One region of the Arthrobacter sp. TE12232 genome, then DNA from elsewhere that is predicted to be linked to it. Evidence: predicted binding sites of a transcription regulator. Region 1 holds the regulator's gene; each other region holds the start of a gene.
What was found. Region 1 encodes LexA, which represses DNA repair genes until DNA is damaged. Its sites were predicted from a motif close to TCGAACANNTGTTCGA; they were not measured.

Region 1 (10,169 bases):
CGTCTCGCACCCGGACCCCGAGGGCCAGATCGCCGCAGTCCGGGCAGTCTTCAGCGAAGTCGACGCCCGCAAGGTTCCGGAAATCATCGTCCTGAACAAGGCCGACGCCGCCGACCCGTTTGTGGTCGAACGGCTCAAGCAGCGCGAACCGCGCCACGTGGTGGTCTCGGCACGCACAGGTGAAGGCATCCCGGAACTGCTCAAGGCCATCAGTGACGGCATTCCGCGCCCCGGCGTGAAGCTTGAACTGTTGATCCCGTACAACCGCGGAGATCTGCTCAACAAGCTCCACGAGACCGACGCTGAGATCCTCAGCCTCGAGCACGAGGAAACCGGCACCCGGGCCGTGGTGATGGTGCGCGAAGGACTCGCCGCTGAACTGGATCCCTTCATCAGCAATGACTGAGGCTGCGGTGACCAAGGCCAAGGCCGGATCCCCGGACGCCGGGGCCGCTGACGCGGAACCGGCCGATGGCGGGACGGGCGAGGACGCCGCGGGCGGCAACACGGCCGGCGGGACCGGCGAGGAGTTCGTGATTGAGCTGCTCGACCGTGCCGTGTCCGGCATGGGTGGCCAGAGCCGCGACGGCCAGCACGAAATGGCCCGGCAGGTGGCGCGCGCGATCGACAGCGGCGACCACCTGCTGGTCCAGGCCGGCACGGGCACCGGCAAGTCTCTGGCGTACCTGATTCCGCTGATCGCCCACTCGCTGACCAGCAACAAGCCCACCCTGGTCTCCACCGCGACCCTGGCACTGCAGACCCAGATTGTCGGCCGCGACCTGCCCCGGCTGCTCAAGACGATCACCCCGGCCCTGGAGCGGCCCGTCAAGGTTGCCCTGGTGAAGGGCCGGTCGAACTATGTGTGCCGGCACAAGATCGAGGGCGGCTTCCCGTCCGAGGAACCGTCTGAGGGACAACTGTTCTCCCTCGGCGAGGACACGTCCGTGCCGCACTTTGCCGCCGCGCTGGGCGGGCCGTCCTCCCAGCTCGGCAAGGAAGTCGTGCGCCTGCGCGAATGGGCGGAGGAGACGGTCACGGGAGACCGGGACGAACTCATGCCCGGTGTCACGGACCGGGCCTGGCGGCAGGTCTCCGTCACGTCCATGGAGTGTCTCGGCGCGCAAAAGTGCCCGCTCGCGGCCGAATGCTTCAGTGAACTGGCCCGGCAGAACGCCGCCGACGCCGACGTCGTGGTCACCAACCATGCCATGCTCGCCGTCAGCGCGTTCGAAGGCCTGGCGGTCCTGCCCGAGTACGACGTCGTGGTGGTGGACGAGGCCCACGAACTGCAGGACCGCGTCACAGGCGCAGTCTCCGGCCAGCTCTCCGTCGCGATGGTCCACGCCGCTGCCTCCGGGGCCCGGAAGCACACCGGCATCACCGTGGACGCCCTGAACAATGCCGCCTCCCACCTGGAACTCGCCATCGACGGCGTCCCCAGCGGGTTGATGCCCAACGGCCTGAACACCGAGCAGCTGGACTGCATCGACCAGTTGCGCGACGCCTGCCGCGCCGCGCTCTCCGATTCCAAGGGGGACAGCTCCACGACGGCCGACGGCGGTCGCCAGCTCGCCCGGTCCCGCCTCATGGTCATCCTGGAACTCTGCGAACGCCTCCTGGCCGCGCGGGAAAACCGCGAAGTCGTGTGGTTCTCCCGCAATAGCAGCTTCGACCCGGCGCAGGGCTACTCCCAGCCGGACGAGACCGCGCCGGCCTTGATCAATGTGGCTCCGTTGAGCGTCGCGGGGCGGTTGCGTGAAGGACTGTTCGCGGACCACACCGTCATCCTGACATCCGCCACGCTCGCCATCGGGGCGGCGTTCGAGCCGGCCGCCGGAGGCCTCGGCCTGGTCGGCAGCGGCGCCCCGAGCTGGACCGGCGTCGACGTCGGGTCCCCGTTCGACTATCCGAAGCAGGGCATCCTCTATGTCGCCCAGCACCTGCCCAAGCCCGGCCGCGGCACGTCCCCGGAGGCCCTGGACGAACTCGAGAAACTGATCCGTGCCTCCGGCGGGGGCGCCCTGTGCTTGTTTTCCTCCCGGCGGGCGGCGGAGGAGGCCGCCGAGGCGATGCGGCCACGGCTGGGCCTCAGCATCCTGTGTCAGGGGGAGTCGAGCATGACGGCGCTCGTGCGGCAGTTTGCCGACGAGCCGGACACATGTTTGTTCGGCACGATGTCCCTGTGGCAGGGTGTCGACGTTCCCGGGGTGTCCTGCCGCCTGGTGGTCATTGACAGGATTCCGTTCCCGCGGCCGGACGACCCGCTCATGACAGCACGTTCCCGTGCGGTGGCGCAGGCCGGCGGCAACGGCTTCATGTCCGTCTCGGCCACGCACGCCGCAATCCGCCTGGCGCAGGGCGCCGGCCGGCTGATCCGCTCGACCTCGGACAAGGGTGTGGTGGCGGTGCTGGATTCGAGGCTGTCCACGGAGCGCTACGGCGGGTTCCTCCGCGCCGCGCTTCCGCCGTTCTGGCCCACCACGGATCCTTCGATCGCCGTGGCCGCCTTGAAGCGCCTGGCGAAGGACTCCGGAAAGGACTAAAAGCAGGGGCCGGAGCCGCGGCTCCGGCCCCTGGAAGCCGTCCCGGGGATGGCTACCCCGGGAGGCCTGCCACGGGGTGGCTAGAGGGAGCGGAGCACCGAGACGACCTTGCCCATGATCACGGCGTGGTCGCCGAGGATGGGCTCGTACTGGGTGTTTTGCGGCAGCAGCCAGGTGTGACCGTCGCGCTGGCGGAACGTCTTGACCGTTGCTTCATCATCGAGCAGCGCGGCTACGATGTCGCCGTTCACGGCGTCACCCTGGCGGCGGACAACCACCCAGTCGCCGTCGCAGATGGCGGCATCGATCATCGAGTCGCCGGCCACCTTGAGCATAAAGAGTTCGCCGTGGCCCACCAGCTGGCGCGGCAGGGGCATGACGTCCTCCACCACCTGGTCGGCGAGGATCGGTCCGCCGGCCGCGATGCGTCCGACGAACGGCACCATTGCCGTGTCGGTGGCGCTGGCGAGTTCCGTCACGGAGAGGCCACCTACGGCCCGGAGGCCGCTGGACTTCTCGACGCCCGAAATGGCCCTCGTACCCTCGTCCAGGGTCAGCGGCATGAGCACTTCCATGGCCCTTGGACGCTTTGGGTCGCGACGCAGGTACCCGAGCTTTTCCAGTTGGGACAGCTGATGGGTCACGCTCGACAGGCTGGCGAGTCCGACGGTGTCGCCGATTTCGCGCATGGACGGCGGGTAGCCGTTGTCACTGACGGAGCGCTGGATCGTTTCCAGGATTTTCTTCTGCCGGACGGTCAGGCTCTTGGGGGCCCGTGCAGGCTGGGCGCTCCGTGAACTGGCCCGGCCGCCGGTGGCTTGTGCTGCCATGTTCGCCAACGCCTTTCCGTTCCACCCGGCCGCCGTGGCTGCTGTCACCGGGAACTTCCGGCCTGAAATGTCAGACCCTCCTGATCAACTACCGATGAACGAGTTCACAAGCTGTTGTTCTTTCCCTCAAAAGTAGGCCAGCGGCAGAGCTTTTTCAAACATTTGTTCTAGCGAGTCTCGACATCGTTCGTTACTAAGTGCTAAAACAGAACTAGCAAAGTTCGAATATGTGTTCTATTCAAGGATTTGTGAGTCGAGTGCATTTTTCGGTTCTATGTTCGAAGGTTCGGCCGGTTGGCGGCGAGTATGTGGAGAACGCCGGCGGCACCGTATGGTCCAGGAGGGCTCAGTTCATGTCAGCAGCAAGCGCGTTTCACAGCACTTTTGATCACAGCATCACGGACCGCGGGGTCACCCGGCGGCCGAAGCAGGCGCCGCTGCGGCTCACCCGGCGCGGACGGTTCGTCTTCTTCGGGATCCCGCTGATCCTGCTGGCAGCGCTCATCTTGTCGTTCAGCGGATTCCTCAACGCTCCGGCCAAGGCGGCGGATTCCGCGGACCAGCTCAATGTGACGCCCACTGTTTCCGTGACGGTCCAGCCGGGGGAGTCCCTCTGGGCCATTGCGGGGACCGTCGCGCCGGAACGCGATCCCCGGGACGTCGTGGCCGATATCGTGCAACTGAACAACCTTGACGCTGCGCGTGTAATGCCGGGCCAGCAGCTGTTCGTTCCGTCCAAGTAGGTACCGCCGGCGCCCGTCCCGGGCGTCACAGTTTCAGCGCCCGTCCCGCTTCCACTTAAACTGGTCACGTGACTGACCAGCTTGAGCGCCTCAACCGACTGCCCCTCCGAACCAATCTGCGCGGCCTGCGACCGTATGGCGCACCCCAGCTGGACGTCCCCATTCTGCTCAACGTCAACGAGAACACGCATGGTGTCCCGGCCGACGTCCGCGCCGCTATCACTGAGGCTGTCAGCGCCGCCGCAGCCGGGCTTAACCGGTATCCGGACCGGGAGTTCACCGAATTGCGGGAAGCCCTGGCCGAGTACCTTGGCCACGGTCTGGGCGCGGAGAACATCTGGGCCGCGAACGGCTCCAACGAAGTTCTTCAGCAAATCCTCCAGGCCTTTGGCGGCCCCGGCCGGACGGCCCTCGGTTTCCCTCCCACATACTCGATGTACCCGCTGCTGGCCGCCGGCACGGACACGGAGTACATCGTCGGCGCCCGCACGGCGGACTACGGGCTCAGCGCGGAATCGGCTGCCCGCCAGGTCCGGGAACTGGAGCCTAACATTGTCTTCCTGTGCTCCCCGAACAACCCCACCGGTACCGGACTGGGTCTTGATGTCGTCGAGGCCGTCTATGACGCCGGCCAGGCCAGCCAGACCATCGTGATCGTCGACGAGGCGTACCACGAGTTTGCCCACGACGGCACACCCAGCGCTCTGACCCTGCTGCCCGGCCGGGAGCGGCTCATCGTCTCGCGCACCATGAGCAAGGCCTTCGCCCTCGCCGGGGCGCGGCTCGGGTACATGGCCGCCGCTCCCGAGGTCACCGACGCCCTGCGGCTGGTCCGTCTGCCGTACCACCTGTCAGCTATCACCCAGGCCACGGCCCTGGCCGCACTGCACCACCGCGTGGCCCTCATGGCCGACGTCGAGGACATCAAGCGCCAGCGCGACCGGATCGTGTCCGAGCTGACCCGCCTGGGCCTCAAGCCGGCGGCTTCCGATTCGAACTACGTGTTCTTCGGCGGACTGGAGAGCCCGCACGACGTCTGGCAGGGCCTGCTGGACGCCGGCGTCCTCATCCGCGACGTCGGCATCCCGGGGCACCTTCGCGTGACCGCGGGCACTGAGACGGAAACCACAGCCTTCCTCGAAGCCCTTGAACGCATCCTGACCAGCCACGCAACGCCGCAGGCCTAGACTTGACGGGGAGCCAGTGCGCCCCGCCAGACTGCCCAGCACCCTGCCTTCTTCCAAAGGACACATCTACATGAGCAACACCGGAGCCACCGCCGCCGAGGGCCGGACCGCACGCATGGAACGGACCACCAGTGAGTCCTCGGTCCTGGTCGAGATCAACCTGGACGGCACCGGGGTCTCGGATATCAGCACGTCGGTCCCGTTCTACGACCACATGCTGACGGCCCTGAGCAAACACTCGCTGATTGACATGACCGTCAAGGCCACCGGCGACACCCACATCGATGTCCACCACACCGTCGAGGACGTGGCCATCACCTTTGGCGAGGTTCTGCGGACCGCATTGGGCAACAAGGCCGGAATCCGCCGCTTCGGCGAGGCGACCGTGCCCCTGGATGAGGCCCTCGCGCAGGCCGTCGTCGACGTCTCGGGCCGGCCCTACCTTGTGCACGCCGGCGAGCCGGCAGGCCAGGAATACCACCTGATCGGCGGCCACTTCACCGGCTCGCTGACCCGCCACGTGTTCGAGGCGATCACGCTCCACGCCGGGATCTGCCTTCACATGAACGTCACGGCCGGACGCGACCCCCACCACATCGTCGAGGCCCAGTTCAAGGCCTTCGCCCGGGCCCTGCGCGCAGCCGTCGAACCGGACCCCCGGGTCGAGGGCATTCCGTCCACCAAGGGCGCACTGTGACCGGCCCGGTCCTGCGCGACGGGGCCATCATCGACCCGGCCGCCGGAACCAAACCGGTGTCTCCGGAGGGAAAGCCGACCGTCACTGTGCTGGACTACGGTTCCGGCAACGTCCGCTCTGCAGTCCGTGCTCTGGAGCGCGCCGGCGCCGAGGTCATCCTCAGTTCCAAACCCGAGGACGTCCTCAACGCCGACGGCCTCGTGGTCCCCGGCGTCGGCGCCTTCGAAACCGTCATGCGCGAGCTCAAGTCCGTGGATGCCATCCGCATGATCGGCCGCCGCGTCGCCGGCGGCCGCCCCGTGCTTGCCATCTGCGTGGGGCTCCAGGTGCTGTTCGAGGCAGGCGTCGAGCACGGCACGGAAGCCGAAGGCATGGGCGAGTGGCCCGGCAAGGTCGAGTTGCTGCCCGCCGACGTCGTGCCCCACATGGGCTGGAACACCGTCTCCGTCCCGGAGGGATCCAAGTTGTTCGTCGGCGTCGAGGGTGAGCGCTTCTACTTCGTGCACTCCTACGGGGTCCAGCACTGGGACTTCGACGTCATCCAGCCCCGGATGGCGGCGCCCCTGGTGACCTGGTCCGAACACGGTGCCCCGTTCATTGCGGCCGTGGAGAACGGCCCGCTGTGCGCCACGCAGTTCCACCCGGAGAAGTCCGGCGACGCCGGCGCCCGGCTCCTGCGCAACTGGGTCGACAGCCTGCGCCCCGCGGCACCGGAACAGACCGCCTAGATGTGGTCCCTGGTCCTCATGGGCGTCGCCGGCCTGCTGGTCGGCGGCGCAATCTCCTTCCGCCAGCAGAAAAGTCCGCGGTGGGTGGAGGTCGTGTTCTACATCCTGGCCGGCATGTCGCTGCTGGCCGCCTATCTCCTGACCCTGCCGGCGTCCTGACGACCGCGCCGCGTTCCTGACCCACCATCCCGAGCTGAGGACACCACGATGACCACCGAAACCCCGCTGCCCGTACTCGAGCTTCTGCCTGCCGTCGACGTCGTCAACGGCCAGGCCGTCCGGCTCGTGCAGGGCGAAGCCGGCAGCGAGACGAGCTACGGCACCCCGCTGGAGGCCGCCCTCAACTGGCAGCAACAGGGGGCCGAGTGGGTGCATCTGGTGGACCTGGACGCCGCATTCGGGCGCGGCTCCAACGCTGAACTGCTGCGCGAGGTCGTGGGGCGGCTGGACATCAAGGTGGAACTCTCCGGCGGCCTGCGCGACGACGAATCCCTCGAAAAGGCGCTCGACCTCGGCGTGGCCCGCGTGAACCTGGGTACCGCGGCACTGGAGAACCCGGAATGGACCTCCCGGGTGATCGAGCGCTTTGGCGATAAGATCGCCGTCGGCCTCGATGTCCGCGGTACCACGCTCGCCGGCCGCGGCTGGACCAAGGAAGGCGGGGACCTCTGGGAGGTTCTCGGCCGCCTCGAAGACGCAGGCTGCGCCCGGTACGTCGTCACCGACGTGACCAAGGACGGCACCCTCCAGGGCCCCAACGTCGAACTCCTGCGCCAGATGGTCGAGAAGACGGGCAAGCCGGTGGTCGCCTCCGGCGGCATTTCCAGCCTTGAGGACCTGCAGGTCCTGCGGTCCCTGGTGCCGCTCGGCGTCGAGGGCGCCATCATCGGCAAGGCCCTCTACAACGGCAACTTCACACTGCCCCAGGCCCTCGACGTCGCCGGCCGCCGCTAAGCGGTCACCGGTCATGACGCACACCCGCGAGCCCGGCGACACCCACGACCCCCACAACGCAGGGCAGCCGGACGCCGGCGCGGCTCCGGTCCGGCATCTGCCCGGACATATCGCGGCTGCCCTCGCCGGCGCCGGCGGCGCCACGGACTCCGCTGGCCAACCCTGGGCGGGCCGCAGCCTGTCCGGGGAAGCCGCGAAGATCCACAACTTCGAGGACGACGACGGCGCTGCCGACGCCGGCTACCTAGCGGCCGTGGCCAACCTCGCCGCCGGCACCGGCGACGAGGCAGCCGTGGTGGCCGCGCTCGCCACCGCCCGGGTCTTCGTGCCCATCCTGGCCCAGCTCGCCGAGGAGGGGGAAGGCGCCGGCGGCCTCCATGCCGACAAGCAGGCCGATATGGCCCTCGTCACGCTCAAAGCGCCGGACGGGCGGACAGCCATGCCGGTCTTCACCTCGGCGGCGTCACTGGAGGCCTGGCATCCGGAGGCCAGGCCGGTGGCGGTCTACGCGGCCCGGGCGGCCCTGTCCGCCGTTGCGGAAGGTGCCGAGCTGCTCGTGCTGGATCCCGGCGCGGACCTGACGTTCGTGGTCCGCAGACCGGCGGTCTGGGCACTGGCCCAGCAGCAAACCTGGACGCCGTCGTACGCCGATCCGGAACTCGCGCGCGCCCTCGGGGACAGCGCGGTTGGCTTTCCGGCGGTCCGCCGTGTTGAAATTCATCCGGGGGGTGGAATTGCCTCGGCTACAGCCGATGGCAGGCGGCTCCCCGGCGGGGGATCCGGCCCGGAACTCCGCGTGGTCCTGTACCTTGAGGACGGACTCGACGCCGCCGGCGTGCAGTCCATCGTCGCCGGCCTCAACAACGACTGGGCCCGGAATGAATTCTTTGCCGAGCGGGTTGACTCAATCGAGGTCAAGCTGCAGCGCGCAGCACCATAGCTGACGGCCCAACGGGGGGACCTCCCGGTGCTGCCGTGGGCAGTACCAGAAGGATGTAGTGTCGTGAATTTCGCGCTTTACCGGGAGCTGCTCGCCGTCCGGCCCATCAGGCGGCTCCTGCTGGTCGGGATGATTGCCCGCATACCGCACTCGGCGGCCGGCGTCCTGCTGACCCTGCACATCGTCCTGACCCTCGGCCAGGGCTACGCGGCCGCCGGCGCGGCGGCCGCCGTCATGACGATCGGAATCGCCGTCGGGGCGCCCTGGCGCGGACGCCGGGTCGACACCGTGGGACTGCGCAAGGCGCTCATCCCGTCCGTCATCTCCGAGACCGTGATCTGGTCCATCGTGCCGCACGTCTCCTACGAGGTCCTGCTGCCGTTGGTCTTCGTCGGCGGCCTGCTCACGCTGCCCATCTTCAGCGTGGTGCGGCAGTCCCTGGGCGTACTGGCCGCCGGGGACCAGCGCCGCACCGCCTTCGCCCTCGATGCCATCGCCACCGAGCTGGTCTTCATGATCGGCCCCGCAGTCGGCGCCGTCGTCGCCACCAGCGGGCAGTCGGTCCTGGGCCTGACAATAGTCGGCGTGGCCACGTCCGTCTCCGGACTTTTCCTCATGTGGTTCAATCCGCCCACCCGGAGCGCGGCCCCCGACGCCGGGCTCGAGGCGGAGGAGCTCGAGTGCGCGGAGGCCGCCGTCGTCGCCGCCGCGCCGGCCCACCTCCAGGAGGCCGCGGCCGAACTGGCGCCCCTGGCGGCCGCGGCCGAGGAACGGCGGCAGCGGCGCTCTGGCCTGCGCCACCGGGTCATCCACAATTTCAGTTGGTTCACCGCCGCCGTGGGAGCCGTCTTCGCCGTCGCGGCCGGTGCCGGCATGGTCCTCAGCGGCACCGACGTCGGCATCGTCGCAGCCCTTCAGACCGGCGGGCACGAGGGCGAAATCGGGATCGTCTTCGTCTTCTGGTGCGCGGCCTCGGTAGTGGGCGGCATAGTCTACGGCGCCATGCACCGGCCCGTCTCGCCGATCCTCCTGCTGTTGGGAATGTCAGCGCTGACGATCCCGATGGCGTTCGCGACCGATACCTGGACCCTCAGCCTGCTCTCGCTGTTGCCGGGGCTGCTGTGCGCGCCGGTGCTGTCCGCGGCCTCGGAAAAGGTGGCCGAACTCGTTGACGAGAGCCGTCGCGGCGAGGCGATGGGCTGGTACGGGTCCTCGCTCACCGGCGGCGTGGCTCTGGGCGCGCCGCTCGCCGGGCTGTTCATCGACGTCATCGGCCCGTCGGCCGGCTTCGTCGCCGTGGGGCTGGCTGGCGTGGGCCTCTGCCTCGTAGGACTCGTCCTGCAGCGGATGCGCCGCCGCCGCCTGGCCCACGCCTGACGCCGCGGTGTCCCTGTCAGGGTGACCGCGCCGGGCCCGGGGGCCGCACTGAGTCCCGATGGATCGAAGCAGAGTTAACGACGCCGGCGGGCGGACCCTCCGGGTCCGCCCGCCGGCGTGTCATAGCTGACGAAAGTGCTGAGGTGGCCGTGGCTAGTTGGCCGTGA
Region 2 (10,169 bases), 3.6 Mb from region 1:
CAGCCACCGGCGGGCACCCGGCCGGCGACGTCGGCCTGATGCAGCCCCTCAGCGTGGTGTCTGGCCTCACCTACCTGGCCGGCGGACTCCTCTTCGGCATCGCACTCTTCCGCGCCAACGTCCTGGCCCGCTGGGCTGCGGCGGTCCTCGCCGGCGGCACCGTCGCAACCATCGTGATCCCACTGCTTCCGCAGATCAACGAAAGGCTGTTCGCCGTCCCCACTGGTGTCGCCCTGATCGGCCTCGGATACTCGCTGTGGCGCGATCAGCGCGCCGCAGCCGGCCGCGACCAGCTCAATTTCACCGGGGCGCCGCTCAACCCGGCTGATGTCAAGTGAGCACGCAGGGCGATGGCGGAGGCCGGGTCGCCATGACCCGGCACCCAGAACGGCCGGAGCCCACGGGCTACCGGCTCCGGGTTGACGGACACCTCGACGAGCAGTGGTCCGCCTGGTTCGGCGGCCTGGCCCTGACCCACGAAAGCGACGGCACTACAAGCCTCAGCGGTTTCGTCGCCGACCAGGCGGCCCTGTTTGGGCTGCTCATGAAGGTCCGGGACCTCGGCATCATTCTGGTCTCCGTCGAGGCCATCGGTCCGGCTAGCTCACTGCCCCGCTCCGCCGCGAACTCCCAGCGCTAGCTCCGGGCGGCGAGGATCTGCTCGCGCAGGATGTCCGCGTGACCGCAGTGCTGGGCCAGTTCCCGGAGCATGTGCAGGTAGACCCACCGCAGGGGCAGCGGACCCCGTCGGTTGCCCCGGACGAGGTCGTCAAGATCCAGCGGTGCGGCCGCCCGGCGGGAGTCCGCGCAGGCCCGGCTGTAGGCGTTCTGCAGGCTCGCGATGGTGTCGGCCGCATCGAGGATGAACGATTCGTCCGGGGTGGCCGGGATCCCGATCTCCGCCCGGGTCCGGCAGGTGATGGCCTCGTCAAACCAGACCTTCTCCACGAACGTGGCGTGCTTGACCAGCCCCAGGAGGGTGGTCCGCGAGGGAACCAGCGATGCCCGGGCCTCCTGCTCCGTGAGCCCGTCCAGGCAGTTGTGCAGCGCCGCCCGGTGCTCGTCGAGGAACGCATCGAACTGGCTCCGCAGGTCCGCGGTCAGGGTTGCCGGATCCATGCTGGGAAAAGGGCTCATGGGCCCTCATCCTAGGGCGGGACGGCCCGGTCCGGAAGTGGCGGCCCGGGCCTTTCCAAGGGGCACCGGTGCGGGGTCAGTGCCCGCGGGCGATCCATTCCTCAAGGTGCGGCGCTTCGGCGCCGATCGTCGTCGGATCTCCGTGGCCGGTGCGCACCACCGTGTCCGCCGGGAGCGGCAGGAGCCGGTGGCGGATGGAGTCGATGATGGTGGGGAAGTCGCTGAAGGACCGTCCGGTGGCCCCGGGGCCGCCCTGGAACAGCGTGTCGCCACTGAACACGGTGTGTTCAGAAACAGCGCCCTCGCCCTCGAGCAGGAAGCACACGGATCCGGGCGAATGGCCGGGCGTGTGCAGTGCCGTGAGCCTGGCCCCGGCGACGTCGAAGGTGTCGCCGTCGGCAATCGCGTGGTCCGGCCCGGTGCCGGGGAACACCTGCTCCCACAGCATCCAGTCGTCCCGGTGCAGGTACACGGGCGCGTTCACGAGCGTCCGGACGTCGCCGACGGCGCGGATGTGGTCATCGTGGCCGTGCGTGAGCAGGATCGCGGCGACCTTCCGGCCCGCGACGGCCGCGGCCACGGCAGCGGGATCGTGTGCGGGGTCGATGATGACGCATTCGGTGTCATCGCCGACGATCCACACGTTGTTATCAACGTCCCAGGTCCCGCCGTCGAGCGAGAATGTCCCGGAGGTGACCAGCCGGTCGATCCGGACGCTCACAGCTCCACCACCGAGCGCAGCACCGCGCCGGCGTGCATCTTCCCGAAGGCTTCTTCGATCTGGTCGATCGTGATCCGCTCGGTCACGAAGGCGTCCAGGTCCAGCTTGCCCTGCCGGTAGAGGCTGATGAGCATGGGGAAGTCGCGCGAGGGCAGGCAGTCGCCGTACCAGGAGGACTTGAGCGAGCCGCCGCGGCCGAACACGTCCAGCAGCGGGAGCTCCAGGGTCATGTCGGGGCTCGGGACGCCCACCAGCACCACGGTACCGGCGAGGTCACGGGCGTAGAAGGCCTGCTTGTACGTTTCCGGGCGGCCGACGGCGTCAATCACCACATCGGCGCCGAAACCGCCGGTCAGTTCGCGGATTGCTTCCACGGGGTCGACGGCGGAGGAGTCCACCGTGTGGGTGGCGCCGAGTTCCCGGGCGCGCTGAAGCTTCTTGGCGTCGATGTCGACGGCGATCACGGTGGTGGCGCCGGCGAGCGCCGCACCGGCGATGGCCGCCACGCCCACGCCGCCACAGCCGATCACGGCGACCGAATCGCCGCGCTGGACGTTCCCGGTGTTGATCGCGGCGCCGATCCCTGCCATCACGCCGCAACCGAGCAGCCCGACGGCGGCGGGGTCGGCGTCGGGATCCACCTTGGTGCACTGGCCGGCCGCCACGAGGGTCTTCTCGGCGAAGGCGCCGATGCCCAGGGCCGCGCTTAGCTCCGTGCCGTCTTCCAGCGTCATCTTCTGGGTGGCGTTGTGGGTGTTGAAGCAGTACTGGGGCTCACCGCGGCGGCAGGCCCGGCACTCGCCGCACACGGCACGCCAGTTCAGGACCACGCGGTCACCGGGAGCGACCTCGGTGACGTCCGGTCCGACGGCGCTGACAACGCCCGTGGCCTCGTGGCCGAGCAGGAAGGGGAAGTCGTCGTTGATCGCGCCCTGCTTGTAGTGCAGATCGGTGTGGCAGACGCCGCACGTGAGGATGTCCACGAGGGCCTCGCCGGGACCGGGGTCCGGCACCAGGATCGTCTCCAGGGTGACATCGGCATTCTTGGAACGGACTACTGCGCCCTTGACTTTATGGACCATGGCATAAGCTCCTCTGCTCGAATCGCGGGTTACCCGCACAACTTACCCGCAAATCTACCCGCACAGCCTGCCGGGACAACGGGGGACGGCACGGCCCGTGGGGGCCGCGCCGTCGTGATTTGGTGCTGTTTTTGGATAAAGGAAAGGCTAGGCGGCGAGCCGGCTCTTGACCTCGGCCGCGGAGGGGTTGGTCGCGGCGGTGCCGTCCGGGAACAGCACGGTGGGGACGGTGCGGTTGCCTCCGTTGAGCTGCTCCACGAGATCGGCAGTGCCTTCGACTTCCTCGATGTTGATCTCGGTGTACCCGATGCCCTGCGCGTCCAGCTGCTTCTTCAGCCGGGTGCAGTAGCCGCACCACGTGGTCGAAAACATGGTGATGGTGCCGGTTTCGGGGGTGAAATCCACGAAGTTCTCCTCAAGCTAGTGGTTGGGGCCGGCGTGAAGAGCCGGGCGCCCACGGAAGTCGTACGTCACTTCCAATAACCGTACCGCGCAGCACACTATTCCCGCACGACGGTCCGCGGTGGCATGCTGGAGGGCATGTGTGGACGCTACGTGATGGCCCGGGCCGTCGGAGACCTGCTGGCCGAGTTCGACGCTGAACTCGAACACGAGATCGCGGTCCCGCCGTCGTGGAACGTCGCCCCGACCGCGGACGTGCCCATTCTGCTCGAACGGCTCATCGACGGGAACCCGGTGCGGCAGCTGCACCTTGCGCGCTGGGGGCTGGTGCCGTCCTGGGCCAAGGACCCCGGGATCGGCTCGAAGATGATCAACGCCCGCAGCGAGAGCGTGCTGGAGAAGCCCTCGTTCCGGAAGGCCGTGCGGTCCCGGCGCTGCGCCGTCCCCGCGGACGGCTACTACGAATGGAAAGCCGGTGAGGGCCGCAGCAAGCAGCCGTACTACGTGCACCCGAGCGACGGCGGCCCGATGGTGTTCGCCGGACTGTACGAATGGTGGAAGGACCCGTCCAAGGCCGACGGCGATCCGCACCGCTGGCTGCTCTCGACATCGATCCTGACTACCGACTCGCCGCCCGAAGGCTATGCCGGCGGGATGCTGGCGGAACTGACGGCCCTGCACGACCGGGTCCCGCTGCCGATGGACCGGGCGACCATGCAGGCCTGGTTGGACCCGCACGCCGGGGACGCCGCCACCCTGGTGGACCTGGTCCGCTCGGGGGCGCACGATGTCGCCGAGGGCTGGACCATCGACGCCGTCGGCACCGCGGTCGGAAACGTGAAGAATGATTCCGCCGAACTCATCAAGCCGGTGGGCAGCCTGTTCTAGTCACAGCGTCTTCGGGTCACAGTGTCACAGTGCCGCCGTCGTCGACCTCCCAGCCGGGATTGAAGGCGACCTCCCAGCGGTAGCCGTCGGGATCGGCAAAGTACCCGGTGTAGCCGCCCCAGGACTGGGTCTTCGGCGCCGCGACGATCGTGGCTCCCGCGGACTCGGCCTCCGCCATCACCCAGTCAACTTCCGCCGCGCTGCCCAGGTTGTGGCTCAGCGTGATGCAGGGAATGCCGGCTGGCGGATCGGTGGCCGCTTCGGCCTGCATCTGACCCGCGTCCCAGAGCGAGAGGATGAGGCCGTGATTGGCCTGGATAAAGAGGACCTCGCCCCGGACTTCCCGGCGGACGGGCCAGCCCAGGCCATCCACATAGAAACTGCGGGAGGCGTCAACACTGTGGACACCCAGTGAAATTAAATCGACTCGTGGCTGCATCTTTGGATACTGTCATGAACATGTCCACAAATCACGGATACGACAAAGATGCCCAGGCCGACAAGGCACAGCTCGCAGCTGTGCGGGTGGCAGTGGATGAGGTGGATGAGCAGATCGTGGCGCTGATCGGCCGCCGGGAGCGGCTGATCCGGATCGCCGGGACCCTGAAGGCGGACAGCGCGGAGGTTCGGGCGCCGGGCCGCGTGGAGCGCGTGATCGAACACGTCAAGGCCGTCGCGGAGCAGAAAGACATCGATCCCGACATCGTCGAGAAGACCTACCGCGCCATGGTGGAGGCCTTCACCGCGCTCGAACTCGAAGTTTACAAAGCCGGCAGCTGAGGCTTCTGCTTCTTGTCGCGCCAGCGCGCCTAGAGGGCCTCTTCCACGGGCACGTTGGACTGGTAGTCCCGGCCGTCGGCGTCGCTGAACGCCGTCATGAGGTGACCCTTCGGCAGCCCCAGCACCGTGGTGAGCGGGAAATGGCCGGTAATGGTGTTGCCCGAGTGCTCGACGCCCTTGAGGTCGAAATTTTCTTCGGTGCCGTCATGGCTGAAGCAGTAGAAGGATACGGCCTCGCCGTTCATGAACTCGATCCCCATTCTTCGCTGATGGGAATGGTCCGGGGTTGCCGCCACGAGCCCCACTACATAGGCGCCCTGGCCGGGGATATTGCCGTCTATATCAAAAGTCGCCACCAAGGTTGAATCCTTGGCGGCGATGCTTACGTGCTTCAGGAGTGCGTTGTGGGAGCTCATGGCTCAATCCTGCTACCTGCACCTGCGTCCGTCCACCCCTGATCTGTCGGTGGTCTGCGGAGTAGCTCGTTCGCGGCGTGGGGATCGGCGGTGCCGTCCCCGGTCCCATTGACGTGGTCGCGTACGGCTGCCTTCCTGCGGCGTCCCGCGGCCACGATGAATAGCACGATGAATAGGGCGACGGCGATAGCTGCGGCGCCGGCGATGCCAGCCGGAGTGTTCCAGGGGCTTGCCGCCCCGTCGGCGGCTCGGGTCCCGGTCGAAGCCTGCGTCTCTTGGGGCTGGGGGCTGCCGGAGGCCGGTGCGTAGCGGGACACGGAGCCGTTGTTGGCGCCGTTGCCCGGGCTCGCCACGATGATGGTCCCGTCCGGGGCTACCGCGAGGTGGCCGGGGTTGTTCTCCGTTGGGATGGAGGGGCCCGTTGCTGTGGCGCCCGGCGTTATTACGGACAGGGCGGGGCTTAGGGCGCTGGCCACGTAGAGCGTCCCGTCTTGCCCGACGGCTGCCTCCGTGGGTCCGCCCGGGACGTAGATGGTGTAGGCCACGGTGTCGGCGCCTGGTGTGATGACAGCGACGTGATTGGAACTGATGTTGGTGACATAGATTGTCCCGTCCGGTCCGGCGGCGATCCCGTGGGGGTTCTCTGTCTTTCCGGGGGTGGAGCTGACTTGGATGGTCCGTGAGACGGTGTTCGCCCCGGGCGGGATCACCGAGACCGTCCCGCCCTCTTGGTTCGTCACGAACGCGGTGCCGTCCTTCGTCACTGCCACTTCCACCGGGCCGGCGCCGACCGTGACGGTGCGGTCCACCGTCGATGCCCTGGGCGCGATGATCGATACGGTGCGTTCGGCAGGGTTCGGAACGAAGACCGTGCCGTCGGGTCCGGCGGCGATCAGGTGGTTCCCGCGCGACACCGGAATGCTCCGGGCGACAGCCGCCGCTCCGGTAGGGATGACGCCCACCACGTCCTGACCCGTGGCGCTGTCTCGTTGGGCCACGTACAGGGTGCCGTCCGGGGCCAGCGCGATCCCGGAGACATTGTTGCCCGTGCTGATGGTGCGGGCGGGTTGGGGCGCTCCCGGCGGTATCACCCGGATGCCGCCGCCCGCGCCGTAATTTCCCACGTACGCAGTGCCGTCAGGACCAACTACCACCCCGACCGGTGTTCCGCCGACGTCGAGAACCTCCGCGGGGGCCGCCGCGGCCGGTGCCGCTCCCAGAAAAAGGACTGCTCCCACCGCGGCAGCAGTCCTCAGGCTTTGATGCTTCACTTTTTCTACCCCCATAGATGTGCCGTGCACCGCGGCGCTGCAATGCCGGTTCAAGAAGCCTACTCCGCGGTACCAGTGAGCTCTGGCCGACCCAGTCCACTGTGCCATCATGCATCCGGTGCAATGCCGCAAGGAATGGGTTTTGTCGCCACTCCGACGTAGACTGGCTTTATTCGAAGATATGTTCGAATATCGTGAATGCAGTGGCGTGAATGCAGTGGCGTGAATGCAGTGGCGTGAATGCAGTGGCGTGAAAGCGGGGACTGGGCCGGCTCCAGCCCGGACTGGGTCGGGAGGCAACGTGGGCATGTTCAGCGAGTCCGTGGATGTCGCCTGCACGCCCTCCGGGCAGCCCCTGCGGCTCGACTGGGCGGGCCGGCGCTACACGGTCTGCGCGGAACCGGTCCGCTGGTATGAACGCCGCCAGTGGTGGACGGAGGAAAGCCGGGCACCCCTCGGGAGCGGTCCGGGCCTGGTGGACCACGAGATCTGGCGGGTCCAGGTGCGTGCCGACGGGGAGGACGCGGCGGAGCCCACCCTCACCCTTGACCTGAGCCGGCACGTCAGCAGCGGCCGGTGGCGGCTCGTGCGAATCCACGACGCCCTGCAGCCCCACCGGAAGCCCGAAACAGCATGAGCTTCACCCATCTGCACGTCTCCACCGCCTTCAGCGCACACTACGGCGTCTCATGGCCGGAGGAACTGGCCGCGGCCGCAGCCGCCGACGGCGCCACCGCGCTGGCCTGCACCGACCGTGACGGGCTCTACGGAACCGTCAAGCACCTGAAGGCGTGCATGGCCGCCGGGCTGGATGCGATCGTCGGGGTGGACCTCGCGGTCTTTGACGACGACGGCGACCTCCGCACCCAGCTCGGGGGACGCGTCGTCGTGCTGGCGCACGGACACAACAACGGCGCCGGTTACCGGGCGCTGTGCCGGCTGATCTCCGACGCCCATGCCCGTACCACGGGCAAGGCGCAGGGAGCGGTTCCGGTGGCCGTCACCCGGGCCGAACTGGCCTCCCGCACCCTGGACCCGGAAACCCTGCAGCCAGTCCTGACGGTGCTGATCGGTCCGGACTCCGACGTCGGCCGTGCCATGGGCGGCCGGCGGTACCTGCGGCCCCGCACCCTGTTCAAACGCTGGCTGGACGCCATGCCCCCCGGGACGCTGGCGGCGGAGGTCGTTTCCCAGCTCAGCCCGCCCGGGGAACCGCTGAGCACCGCCCACGCGGTGCGCATGCTCAAACTCGCCGCGGAACACGGGGTGCCCGCCGTGCTGAGCAACGCCGTGCGGTATGTCGCCGAGGACGGCGCGGCCACCGCCGACGTGCTGGACTCCGCCCGGACGCTCAAATCCCTGCCCGAGCTCTCCGCCGCCCCGCTGCTGCAGCCCAACGGGCAGGGCTGGCTCAAATCGGCGGCCCGGATGCTCGAACTGGCCAAGGAGATCATCCACGCCGCCGGGTACGGCACGGCGGACCTCAAACGGCTCCTCGCCCAGACCGAGGCGCTTGCGGACCGCTGCCGCATGGACCCCGTGGCCGACATGGGTTGGAAGCAGCCCGTGGTCCCGGAAGCGTCCGTGATCGGGATCGCCGGCGACGCGCTCGCAGAGCTGACCCTGCGCTGTGAGGCCGGCATCGGCCGCCGCTTCCCGGGAATCTCCGGGCAGCGGGAACAGCAGATGCGGACCCGGCTGAAACACGAGCTCCGGATCATCGACTCACTGGGCTTCGCCTCCTACTTCCTGACCGTCGCCGAAGTCTCACGGATGATCCTGGCCATGGGCGTCCGGGCGGCCGCCCGCGGTTCGGGCGCCTCCAGCCTGGTCAACTACCTGATCGACATCAGCCAGGTGAACCCGCTCCAGCACGACCTCATCTTTGAACGCTTCCTCTCCCGTGACCGCGCCACGCTGCCCGACATCGACATCGACGTCGAAAGCGCCGAACGGCACAACGTCTACCGGAAGATCTTTGAGCGCTTCGGAGCCGAACGCGTCACGCTGATGAGCATGCAAAACGGCTACCGCGCTCGCGGTGCCGTGCGGGACGCCGGCCTGGCTCTGGGCATGGACGACGGCGAGGTCGGGGAAATCGCCAAGCAGCTGTGGCGGTTCTCGGCCCGGCACTTCCGCGAAGCCCTCGTGGAGAAACCCGAACTGAAGGAATTCGCCGACCGGGTGGAGCAGCGCGGCTTCAGCGAAAACCAGCAGCTGGACCTGCTGGTGGACCTCACGGAACGGCTGGACCGGCTGCCCCGCCACATCTCCATGCACCCGTGCGGCGTCATCCTCGGCGACGCCACCCTGCTGGACCGCACCCCCGTGCAGCCCAGCGGCCTGGGCCTGCCCATGAGCCAGTTCGACAAGCACGACATGGACCCCATGGGCATGCTCAAACTCGATGTCCTGGGCGTCCGGATGCAGAGCGCCATGGCCTTCGCCGTCCGGGAGGTTATCCGGCTCCACCCCTCCAAGGCCGAGGTAGTGGCCGCCGGCGCACATCAGGCCGGTCCGGACGGGACGGGCCCGGATTACATTGCCGAGGACGGGCACATCGACCTCAACGCGGTCCCGCTCGATGACGAACCGACCTTTGAACTGATCCGCAGCACCCACACCCTGGGCTGTTTCCAGATCGAATCCCCGGGCCAGCGCGAACTGATCGGCAAGATGGCACCCCGGGAATTCAACGATCTCATCATTGACATCTCGCTGTTCCGCCCCGGCCCGATGAAATCCGACATGGTCCGGCCCTTCCTGGAGCACCGGCACGGGTTCGCCCCCGAGGTCTACCCGCACCCCGACCTCAAGCCGGTCCTCAAGGAGACCCACGGGGTCACCGTCTTCCACGAACAAATCCTCAAAACCTTCGACGTCATGACCGGATGCGGGCTGGCGCGCGCCGACGAATTCCGCCGGGCGCTGGGCAACGACGTCCTGGAGGCCAAGGTGGAGGAGTTCTTCCGGAAGGAGGCGCGGGCCCGGAACTACAGCCCGGAGGTGGTGGACAAGGTCTGGGGCACGCTGAAGGCCTTTGGCAGCTTCGGGTTCTGCAAGGCCCACGGAGCCGCCTTCGCCGTGCCCACCTACCAGTCGGCCTGGCTCAAGGCGCACCACCCGGAGGCCTTCCTGGCCGGGCTCTGGGAGCACGACCCCGGCATGTACCCCAAACGCCTGCTCGTGGCCGAGGCGCGCCGGCTGGGCATCCCCATCCTTCCCCTCGACATCAACCGGAGCCAGGCCGAGTACCGGGTGGAACGGGTGGAATCCGGGCCGGACCGGGGCAAGCTGGGCATCCGGCTGAGCCTGAACGGCATCTTCGGGCTCTCCGCCGCCGAGCTGAAGCGGATTGTGGCCGGCCAGCCCTACGATTCCCTGGCGGACCTGCGCGCCCGGTCGCGGCTGAGCAGGCCGAGTATCCAGCGCCTGGCCCAGCTGGGCGCCTTCGACACCCTGCACCGGGCGT
Region 3 (10,169 bases), 1.7 Mb from region 1:
ACGCCTCGTTCAGTTCGACGGCGCCGACCTCGTCCCAGCCGATCCCGGCCTTCGCGAGGGCCTTGTTCGCGGCCTCAACCGGGGCGTAGCCGAAGAACTGGGGATCGTTCGCGTGCGCGCCGCGCCCCGCGATCCGGGCCAGCGGGTCCATCCCCAGCAGCCCTGCGGCCCTCTCGGATCCCAGCCACGCCGCCGACGCGCCATCGGAGAGCGGCGAGGCGTTCCCGGCGGTGACGGTGCCGTTCACGGTCCGGAACACGGTCTTGAGCCCTGCGAGCTTCTCCGCAGAGGAACCCGCCCGGATGCCTTCGTCGCGGACCAGGTCCGTGCCCGGAACCGGGGTGACCAGGCGGTCATAGAAGCCCTCGTCCCACGCCGCGGCGGCCAGGTTGTGGGAGGCCGCGGAGAACTCGTCCTGCGCCGCGCGGGTGATCCCGTACTTCTCGGCCAGCCGTTCGGTGGCCTCGCCCAGGGAGATGGTCCAGTCCGCCGGCATGGCCTGGTTCACCAGGCGCCAGCCCAGCGTGGTTGAGGCCAGGGTCAGGTCCCCGGCCGGGTAGGGCTTCTCGGTCTTGGGCAGCACCCAAGGAGCGCGGGACATCGACTCGACGCCGCCGACCAGCATGAGCTCGGCGTCACCGGTGTTGATCTGCCGGGAGGCGATGATCGCCGCGTCCAGCGAGGATCCGCACAGCCGGTTGACCGAGGTGCCCGGGATTGAGACCGGCAGCCCCGCCAGCAGGGTGCCCATCCGGGCGACGTTGCGGTTTTCCTCGCCCGCGCCGTTCGCGTTGCCGAACACCACCTCGTCAATCCGCTCGACATCGAGGCCCGGGGTACGCTTCACCGCCTCGCGGATCACGTGCGCGGCAAGATCATCCGGACGCACGGCCGCGAGCCCGCCGCCGAACTTCCCGAACGGCGTCCGCACGGCATCGTAAATAAAGGCCTGGTTCATGATTCGTCGTCCATTTCTGCAGTTTCCATTGCTTCGTTGTCCATGGAATGGAACACCTGCTGGGCGGTCTTGAAGGCGGTGTTGGCGGAGGGGACTCCGCAGTAGATGGCGGTCTGGAGCAGGATTTCCTTGATCTCATCCCGGCTCAGGCCGTTGGTGATGGCGGCGCGGATATGCATGGCCAGTTCTTCCCAGTGCCCGTGCGCCACCATGGCGGTGATGGTGACGGCGGAACGCATCTGCCGGCTGATCCCGGGCCGGGTCCAGATGCCGCCCCAGGCGATCCTGGTGATCATGTCCTGGAAGTCCTCGGTGAAGGAATCCTTGCTGGCGTTGGCACGGTCCACGTGCGCGGCGCCGAGGACTTCACGGCGGACTTTCATGCCGCCGTCGTAGATTTCCTGGCTTGTCGCGCCGGGCTGGACTACGCCGTTTCGCCGGGGTCCGTCGAGCTCGGGGCCGCTCATTCGCCGGCTCCTTGGGTCTCGGTCCAGGTGATGAGGCTCTTGAGTAGATCGGCAACGTGGGCAGGTGCCTCGAACGGGGCCAGGTGTGCCACGCCCTCCAGGCTGACGGCCGTGGCGGTGCCGCCGCCGGCGGTGATGCCCGCGGCCACTTCCTCGGCCATCGAGGGCGGAGCCACGGAGTCCAGGGCGCCGGCAATCACCTGGGTGGGGACGCGGATGGTGCCGAGCTGGTCCCGGACGTCAAAGCCCGCCAGGGCCTCGCAGCAGAAGGCGTAGCTGAAGCGGTCGGCGTCACGGAGGGTGTGCAGGAGCCGGCCGCTGAGCTCCGGCTGACGGTCCATGAACCCCGGGGCGAACCAGCGCTGAGCGGAGCCCTGGATCATCACCGGGGTTCCCTGGGTGCGCACAGTCTCGGCCCGTTCCAGCCAGCCCTCGGGAGTGCCGAGCTTCGCGCCGGAGCACTGCACGGAGAGGCTCTTGAGCCGGTCGCCGTGCTTAATGCCCAGTTGCAGGCCGGTGGCCCCGCCGAGCGACACCCCGGCGTAGTGGAAGCGTGCGCCGGGGGCGATCGAATCGACCAGGCCGATCACGGCGTCGGCCAGTTCAGCGACAGTGAACGTCTCTTGCGCCGCGGGCGAGACGCCGTGGCCGGGCAGGTCCCAGGCCACGACGTCGACGTCGGACCCCAGCAGGGTGCCGGCCTGGCTCCACAGCAGGGAGGACGTTCCGAGCGAGGGCCCCACGATCAGGAGGGGCTTGTCGCCGAGCGCGCGCTGGGGCGAGAGCAGGACTGCTTTGACGGTAGGTCTAGCCACGGGAGGCTCCGTTCTGGAGTTGGTGGGCGGTGGCACGGTCATATTCGGGTGAGGCCGGGCCGGCGGCGTATTCCGGGTACGCAGCGAGGATGCGGCGGGTGATCTCAACGGCCTGGCCGAGGTAGTTGGCCGGGTCCAGGAGCTCCTCAAGCCGGCTGTCCGCGAGCAGTTCCTCAGGGACGGCCGCCCGGAGCAGTTTCCGGTAGATGGCCGCCTGCTCCGAGGCCGGGGCCTGGAGGGTCTGGTCGACGACCTCCTGCAGTAGTTGCTTGCCGGCACGGCCCGGTCCCGCCCCGGCGCTGCGGGCGTCCAGAAGCGGCGCGACGGCGGAGTTGACGGCTTCGGAGAGAAGCAGCGGGCCGGCGAGGTCGAGGTTGCGTCGCATGGAACCGGGGAACACCTGCAGCCCTTCGGCCAGTTCGCGGAGCTGTCCCGCGGCGCCGAGGGCCAGGCGCAGCAGTTGGCGCAGGGCCGCCCATTCGCTGTGCCAGGCTCCGTCGGGTCGCTCGTCGTTGAAATTGGCGGCGGCAAGGTGCAGTTGGGCGCCCAAGGCCGGCGCCTGCAGGGCGGCGCTGCGGATCAGAACGGACAGCACCGGGTTCTGCTTCTGCGGCATGGCCGAGGACACGCCGCGGCCCGCGGCACGCGGTTCGGCGAGCTCGGCCACTTCCGGCCGGCTCAGGAACAGGACGTCGGCGGCAATCTTTCCGGCAGCGTCCGTCACGGTGGCCAGGGCATCGCCGAGCGAGGTCACGGCAACACGGTTGGTGTGCCAGGGCGCCGGAACGGTGGCGAGTCCGAGGCGGGCGGCCAGCCGGTCGGAGAGATCGAAGGGTGACAGCGGCCCGGCGATGAGCCCGGTGCCGGACGTCAGTGCAGCGCCGGACGTCAGTACAGTGCCGGCGGCCAGGGTCCCGGCGGCGCCGCCGGTCTGGACCGGCAGTTCGAGTGCTTCGAGCCGGCGGCCGGCGGCGGCCAGCCCGGCAAACCACTGCGCGGCCCGGAGCCCGAAGCTGAAGGGCAGCGAGTGCTGGGTCAGGCTGCGGCCCACGCAGAGCGTCCGGGCATGGGCTTCGGCCAGGCCGGCGAGGGCCGACGTCGCCGCCGTGAGCTCGGTGAGCAGCTCGCGCACGGCCCTGGTGGCGAGCACCATCAGGGCCGAGTCGAGGACGTCCTGGCTGGTCAGCGACGTGTGGACGGCCCGTACCGCGCCAAGGCCGGCGCCGTCCAGGGCCCTGACCTGTTCACGGAGGTCAGCGAGCAGCGGGATGACCGGGTTTCCCCCGCCCTGAGCGCGCACGGCGATGTCTGCGACGTCGTACCGCTGCACCTGCGCGGCCGTGGCCACCACCGCTGCGGACCCGGCCGGGGCGAGGCCCGCCTCATCCAGGACCGCCGCCCAGGCCGCCTCGACCTCCAGGATGGCGGCGAGCACTGCACGGTCCCCGGTCAGCGCCGTCACCAGGGGCGACGCCGACACGGGGTTCAGCAGGCCAAAGTCGCCGTGCAGGCCGGCGCCGCCGCCGGTCTCGAAGGAGGTCACTTCGAGGCACCCTCGACGTCGCTGAAATCCAGGAACACGGTCTCGCCGTCGCCTTGGAGGCGGATGTCCCAGGTCAGGCCGCCGTCGGGATCCCGGCGCGCGATCAGGGTCTCGCGGCGGTCCGGGTCAAGCGAACTGAGCAGCGGATCCTTGGCCAGGGCTTCCTCGTCTTCCGGCAGGTAGACGCGGGTGAAAAGGCGGTTAATCAGGCCCCGGGCAAAGACTGCGACGGCGATGAACGGCGCCGCGCCCTCCTCGGTGGGGCCGGGGTTCACCGTGGTGAAGGTGAAGGCGCCGGTGTTGCCGACAGCGCTGCGGCCGAAGCCGGTGAAGGTGTAGCCGTCCCGGACCAGGGAGCCAGTGCGGTGCGGGACCCTGCCGTCCGCGTCGGCCTGCCAGATCTCCAGGATCGCGTCCGGGATCGGGTGCCCGGCGCCGTCATAGACGGTGCCCTGGAGCCGGATGGAACCCGGGGATCCGGGAGCCAGGAGCTCGCGGTCCTTGGCGAAGGGCAGGGCGTAGCCATAGAACGGCCCCACGGTCTGGCCCGGTGTCGGGGTGAGTTTACCCACGGCGTTGCTATTCATCCTCATCGCCTCCTGCGCCCAATGCCTCGTTTTCGGTCCAGGTCCGCTTGGACCCGGTCAGGACGATGTCCCAGTTGTACGCCAGAGCCCATTCAGGCTTGGTCTGCTCGTGGTTGTAGGTGGCCACGAGCCGGTCGCGGGCATCCTGGTCCACGATCGACTGGTAGATCGGGTCCAGCGGGAACAGTTGGTCACCGGGGAAGTACATCTGGGTGACGATCCGCTGGGTGAACTCCTGCCCGAACAGGGAGAAGTGGATGTGGGCCGGCCGCCAGGCATTGAGGTGGTTCTTCCACGGGTAGGCGCCGGGCTTGATGGTGGTGAAGCTGTAGGAGCCGTCCGCGCCCGTGATGCAGCGGCCGACGCCGGTGAAGTTGGGATCCAGCGGTGCAGGGTGCTGGTCACGCTTGTGGATGTAGCGCCCGGCGGAGTTCGCCTGCCAGATTTCGACAAGCTGGCCGGCGACGGGGCGTCCGTCGCCGTCGAGCACCCGGCCGGAGACCACGATGCGTTCGCCGAGCGGCTCGCCGTTGTGCGCGATGGTCAGGTCTGCTTCCAGCGCGTGCACGTCCATGTGCCCGAACGCCGGCGAGTACAGTTCGATGGTTTCCGGATCCGCGTGGTGCAGATCCTTGGTGGGGTGGCGCAGGACGCTGCTGCGGTACGGCGCGTAGTCGAGCCGCGGCTGGGTTTCGGCCGGGGCTCCGCCTTTGAGGGCCTGCGCGTACGCTTCGCCGATCGCCTTCATCTCGGCGCTGAGGTCCGCCTGCGGCTCTGCGGCGGCATCGAGCGGCGCGTACGTCTTTGGTGCGGCCTCCATGGCTTCGTCGGACACGTCTTCGGTGATCGGGTCGGCGTTGAAGATCTCGAGGTTCAATTCTTCAGGCACAGCAACCTCCTTTCCTGGGTGTGATTGTTGGTCGGGTGGGGATCAGGAACTGCGTGTCAGCTGGTGCAGGTGGTCGTACTGGACGGCGTGCCGCACGGGTGCGTTCGGAGCGCCGTAGCCGTCGTAGGCGCCGCGGCGTTCCACCATTTCGAAAAACACGCTGCCTACGGTGGCCGTGTAGAAATGCAGGAATTCGCCGTCGGCATCACGGTCATAGAGCAGGTTGAGCTCGCGGAGCGTGGCCAGGAAGTCCGGGTCCAGGGCGAACCGGGCGTCGAGGTCCTCGTAGTAGTTCGCCGGAATCTGCAGGAAGTCCAGGCCGCGGTCCCGGGCGGCGCGGGCGGTGGCCACGAGGTCAGTCACGGCGAAGGCCACGTGCTCCTGGTAGGTGCGGCGGTGGCCGGTCCCGGACTCGCCGGGTTCTTTTGTTCCGGCGGCCTCCTGCTGCAGCAGCGGTGCCAGGTTCAGCACCAGGCGGACGCCCCGGTCCTCGGTGAGCATCACCTGGGAGCGGACCAGCCCGGTGGGGCTCGCCACCTCGGCATACGGCTGCGGTTCCAGCGCGAGGGCGCTCGTGTAGAACAGCACGGCCTCGTCGAAGTGCTGCCACGGCTGGGCGAGGTTCACGTGGTCAATCACGGCACCGGCTGCGGGGCCCGCGGCGGGAGCGGTTCCGCCGGCTGCAACAACGGGAGGCCGTGCGTTGCCGGGTTCATGAGGCTCCCCGAATTCGCCGACCCAGGCTGCCGCGCCGTCCGGGCTGCCCTGGCAGAGGAAGATCTCGGTGGAGTCCGGCGCTGCGAAACCCTGGAAGACTTCCTCGTTGGCCTGGCTCTTGCGCGGCACCGCGGGGGCCTTGAGCTGCTGGGCGCGGGCGGCGGCGATGACGGGAGAGTCGACGTCGAACCCCACGGCCGAAATAGCAGTGGAAATGGCAGCGGCGGCGGCCGCGTGCTGACCGGCGGCGGGTTCTTCGTTGATGATCAAGCGGGCGCGGCCCATGGTCCACAATTGCACGTTCTTGGTGCGATGGCGCCCGTTGAACGCAAATCCCAGCTGGCTGAGCAGCGTTTCCAGGCCGGCGGTGTCCCCGGCCCGGACTTCGGCGAAGTTGAAGCCGGCGGGCTCGGCCACCCGGGGAAGCGTGGCAAGCTCCATCGGGTAACGGCGCCGGGCCGCAGTGCCGGCCGCACCGCTTTCAGCCGCGGCCGGGTTGGCCTCGAGCCATCGGGCGCTCTGCTCTTCGAGCCAGATCAGCGACCGCATGGCATCGATAGCCGTGCGTTCGACGTCGGACTGGCGGAACACGTCGTTGAACACTTCCAGCGATACCGGTCCGGTATAGCCGGCGCGGACCACGTGGCCCATGAACTTGGGAAGGTCGAACTGGCCCTCGCCCGGGAACACCCGGTAGTGCCGGCTCCAGGACAGCACGTCCATCGTCAGCTTGGGGGCATCGGCCACCTGGACGAAGAAGATTTTCGCCGGGTTGAAAGCCTCAATCGGCGCGGTGTCCCAGCCGCGGGAGAGGATATGGAAGGAGTCCAGGCAGGTGCCCAGATGGGGGTGGTCCACCATGTCAACCAGCCGGTGGGCGTGCTCGTAGTCGCTGACGTATTTGCCCCAGGCCAGGGCCTCGTAGGCGACCTTGACACCGTGTTCGCCCGCGAGGTCCGCGAGCCGGGAGAGCTGGGCGGCCCGGAGTTCGTCGTCGTCGATCGTGGCCGTGCCCACGTTGGAGCACAGCAGCATGGTGTCCATGCCCAGCCGGGACATGAGCCGGAACTTGGCGTCCGCGCGGCGCAGATTGGCGGCGAGCAAGTCCTCGGGAACGCTGTCGAAGTCGCGGAACGGCTGGTAGAGGTCCAGCGTGAGTCCGAGGTCGGCGGCCAGCTTCCGGACATCCTCCGGGCTCAGCGATGACGTGACGAGGTCCTGTTCGAAGATTTCAATGCCGTCAAAGCCGGCAACCGCACAGGCCTGCATTTTTTCCCGCAGGGTGCCGGAGAGGCAGACGGTCGCGATTCCGGTGCGCATCAGGCTGCCACCTCTTCCGCGGCCACGAGTTCCAGGAAGTGGGAGCGCATGCGGTCCGCGTCGGGCTCCCGCCCGGTGAAGATCCGGAACGCGTCCGCGGCCTGCCCCACCGCCATCCGGCCGCCGTCAAGGACGTCGCAGCCCTTGGCCCGGGCCGCGCGGACGAGCTCGGTTTCGATCGGCCGGTACACGATGTCGGCCACCCAGTGCCGGGACTCCACGAGGGACATGTCCAGCGGAACACCCGGATGGGCGGCCATGCCCACCGGGGTGCAGTGCACCAGGCCGTCGGCCCGGGGCATGAGCTGCGGCAGCTCCGCCGTCGTGCGGGCCGTGACCGTCCGGTCCGGGAAGAACCCGGCGAGCTCGGCAGCCCGGGCGGCGCAGCGCGCCGCATCCGTGTCCACGAGGTCCAGTTCCCGGACACCCGCCGTGAGCAGGGCGTAGGCGACGGCGGATCCCGCGCCGCCGGCTCCCAGCTGGACCACACGGTCCAGGGCGGCCCCGGGGAGGCCGGAGGCCAGGGCCGCCGCGAAGCCGGAAAAGTCGGTGTTATGCCCGATGAAGCGGCCGTCCCGGATGACCACGGTGTTGACGGCGCCGAGTCGCCGGGCGTCGGCGGAGACCTCGTCAAGGTAGTCGAGCACGAGCTGCTTGCAGGGGTGGGTGATGTTCAGTCCGTTGAACCCGAGGCTCCGGGCACCGGACAGCAGCTCCCCCACGGCCTGACCGGGCAGGCCAAGTTCGATCAGGTCGATGGGGCGGTAGAGGTACCGGAGGCCCTGGACGTCACCTTCGCGTTCATGCATGTAGGGCGTGAGGGACGGCATGACACCGTCTCCCACGAGTCCCACGAGGAAGGATTCTGCTCGATTGCTCATCCGGTTAGCTCCTTTGACAACTGCACTCGGCGAGCCGTGGCGCTTGAGGCGTCCGCGGCGGGCCGGGTGATGGGGATTACACTACAGACTTTGTTCACATGTTGCACACTTGTTCGAATGACGAACATATTATTACGACGGCGCCTGCCATCCCGAGGCACCCCCGGGCGGCGGGCGGAGCACGTCACCGCTGGGGCAGCCGGGCCGAGAGCTCAGCTGCGGCCGACTGGAGCAGGGGCACACAGGCCACCAGGTCCTCCATGCTGAGCCGGAACACCGGCACGGCCGTGGCGAGGGAGGCAAACGCGTGACCTTGGGCGTTGAACACCGGAACCGCGACGGCGCGCATGCCGGCCTCGTTTTCCTCGTCCATCGTGGCGTAGCCACGGCGGCGGACCAGTTCGATCTCCGCCCGGAACGCGTCGCGATCGGTAATGGAATGCTCTGTCAGCGGATCGAGGGGCAGTTCATCGAGAAGCTGGGCGCGGGTGGCGTCATCGGCGAACGCCACCAGCGCCTTGCCCACCGAGGTGGTGTGCAGCGCCCCCAGATGGCCGGGATCGCTGGTGACGCGGAAGGTTCGCGGGCCATCCACCTTATTCACCGTCAGATGGTGGATGCCGTCACGCACGGAAAGAATGGTGGCCTCGCCCGTTTCCTCGGTCACCCGGCGCAGGATGGGAAGTGCCGTGCCCGCAAAGCCGTGATGATTGGAAACCCGCTGGCCAAGCTGGAAGACGCGCAGGCCCAGGTGGTAGCGGCGCCCGTCGGACTCGTAGTCCACGAAGCCGTCCCGCGTCAGCGAGCCGAGCAGGCGGTACGTGGTGCTGAACGGCAGATCGGCCCGGCGGGAGATCTCGGCGGCGCTGGCGCCGCGCGGCTCGTCGCCCAGGAGAACCAGCAGGCCCAGGGCCTTCCCCACCATGTCCGTCCGCGAGTCCTCCTTGGCGGCCTTGGCAGGCCTCACAAGGGCCTCCCCCGGGGCGGCGGAGACGGCGGACTCTTCTGTGCCTTGATTCACACTCATACAACGATGCTCCCACATAGTGAGAACTATTTCTAGATGGTGATTATTTTTCTTGACAGGTGACTACGCTCACAGTCATGATTGCTACATCGCACAAGTAGCTTCCACCATGTGGCTACTAGTCCGGGTCTTTCCACGGACCTCCGGCTGCACCAAACTTAAGCAAGCGGCAGTCGAGACATTCCTGATCCATCCGCGACAACGTCGTCACACAAAAGGAACACCATGAGCCAGACTCTCCCGTCCGCGACGGGCACCACCACGGGAGGGACGCCGAAGAAGGCGGCCCTTGCCAGCTTCCTGGGCAGCGCCGTCGAGTACTACGACTTCTTCATCTTCGGTTCGGCAGCGGCACTGATCTTCCCGCATGTTTTCTTCCCCGACGCCGACACCAACGCGGCGATCATGTCGTTCGCCACTTTCGGCTTCGCCTACATTGCCCGCCCGATCGGCGCCGTCGTCCTGGGCCACTTCGGCGACAGGATCGGCCGCCGGAAGGTCCTCATGTTCACGCTCCTGCTGATGGGGGCCTCCACCTTCGTCATCGGCTGCCTTCCGGACTTCAAGACGGTGGGCTGGTGGGCCCCTGTCCTGCTGGTGCTGGCACGTCTCTGCCAGGGCTTCTCCGCGGCCGGTGAGCAGGCCGGTGCGTCTTCGATGACGCTGGAGCACGCCCCGGACAACCGTCGCTCGTTCTTCACCTCCTGGACGCTCACGGGCACCCAGGGCGGCCAGATCCTCGCTGCCCTCGTCTTCATCCCCGTCCTGGCGCTGCCCGATGACATCAAGTACAGCATCGGCTGGCGCATCCCGTTCTGGCTCAGCGCCGTGGTTGTGCTGGTCGCGTTCTTCATCCGCCGCACCCTGCACGAACCGCCGGCATTCGAGGAAGCCCGGAAGACCGCGCAGATCTCCAAGCTCCCGGTGGCCGACCTCCTCAAGGGCCACTGGCGCGATGTCCTCCG

Region 2: a site for LexA is predicted at 6,871-6,886, ahead of ACVWZ7_RS20415 (DUF6504 family protein). Genes of this name have one in related genera too.
Region 3: a site for LexA is predicted at 8,279-8,294, ahead of ACVWZ7_RS11690 (shikimate dehydrogenase). Genes of this name have one in related genera too.

What each region holds. Positions count from the first base shown of each region.
Region 1 is NZ_JBSSFK010000001.1:958,727-968,895, reverse strand. Features, by position in the region: gene hflX (GTPase HflX) at 1-406, shown strand, start outside; gene ACVWZ7_RS04285 (ATP-dependent DNA helicase) at 399-2,546, shown strand; gene lexA (transcriptional repressor LexA) at 2,627-3,376, opposite strand; gene ACVWZ7_RS04275 (LysM peptidoglycan-binding domain-containing protein) at 3,730-4,119, shown strand; gene ACVWZ7_RS04270 (histidinol-phosphate transaminase) at 4,188-5,306, shown strand; gene hisB (imidazoleglycerol-phosphate dehydratase HisB) at 5,377-6,003, shown strand; gene hisH (imidazole glycerol phosphate synthase subunit HisH) at 6,000-6,731, shown strand; gene ACVWZ7_RS04255 (hypothetical protein) at 6,732-6,890, shown strand; gene priA (bifunctional 1-(5-phosphoribosyl)-5-((5-phosphoribosylamino)methylideneamino)imidazole-4-carboxamide isomerase/phosphoribosylanthranilate isomerase PriA) at 6,939-7,685, shown strand; gene ACVWZ7_RS04245 (SseB family protein) at 7,699-8,625, shown strand; gene ACVWZ7_RS04240 (MFS transporter) at 8,689-10,002, shown strand.
Region 2 is NZ_JBSSFK010000001.1:4,551,890-4,562,058, forward strand. Features, by position in the region: gene ACVWZ7_RS20360 (hypothetical protein) at 1-338, shown strand, start outside; gene ACVWZ7_RS20365 (hypothetical protein) at 371-640, shown strand; gene ACVWZ7_RS20370 (DinB family protein) at 637-1,137, opposite strand; gene ACVWZ7_RS20375 (MBL fold metallo-hydrolase) at 1,214-1,858, opposite strand; gene ACVWZ7_RS20380 (S-(hydroxymethyl)mycothiol dehydrogenase) at 1,855-2,940, opposite strand; gene ACVWZ7_RS20385 (mycoredoxin) at 3,088-3,345, opposite strand; gene ACVWZ7_RS20390 (SOS response-associated peptidase) at 3,481-4,230, shown strand; gene ACVWZ7_RS20395 (VOC family protein) at 4,247-4,669, opposite strand; gene ACVWZ7_RS20400 (chorismate mutase) at 4,684-5,010, shown strand; gene ACVWZ7_RS20405 (hypothetical protein) at 5,040-5,426, opposite strand; gene ACVWZ7_RS20410 (Vgb family protein) at 5,423-6,697, opposite strand; gene ACVWZ7_RS20415 (DUF6504 family protein) at 6,999-7,334, shown strand; gene ACVWZ7_RS20420 (DNA polymerase III subunit alpha) at 7,331-10,169, shown strand, end outside.
Region 3 is NZ_JBSSFK010000001.1:2,633,649-2,643,817, reverse strand. Features, by position in the region: gene ACVWZ7_RS11725 (thiolase family protein) at 1-958, opposite strand, end outside; gene pcaC (4-carboxymuconolactone decarboxylase) at 955-1,425, opposite strand; gene ACVWZ7_RS11715 (alpha/beta fold hydrolase) at 1,422-2,240, opposite strand; gene ACVWZ7_RS11710 (lyase family protein) at 2,233-3,783, opposite strand; gene pcaG (protocatechuate 3,4-dioxygenase subunit alpha) at 3,780-4,370, opposite strand; gene pcaH (protocatechuate 3,4-dioxygenase subunit beta) at 4,363-5,259, opposite strand; gene ACVWZ7_RS11695 (TIM barrel protein) at 5,302-7,296, opposite strand; gene ACVWZ7_RS11690 (shikimate dehydrogenase) at 7,296-8,177, opposite strand; gene ACVWZ7_RS11685 (IclR family transcriptional regulator) at 8,362-9,204, opposite strand; gene ACVWZ7_RS11680 (MFS transporter) at 9,430-10,169, shown strand, end outside.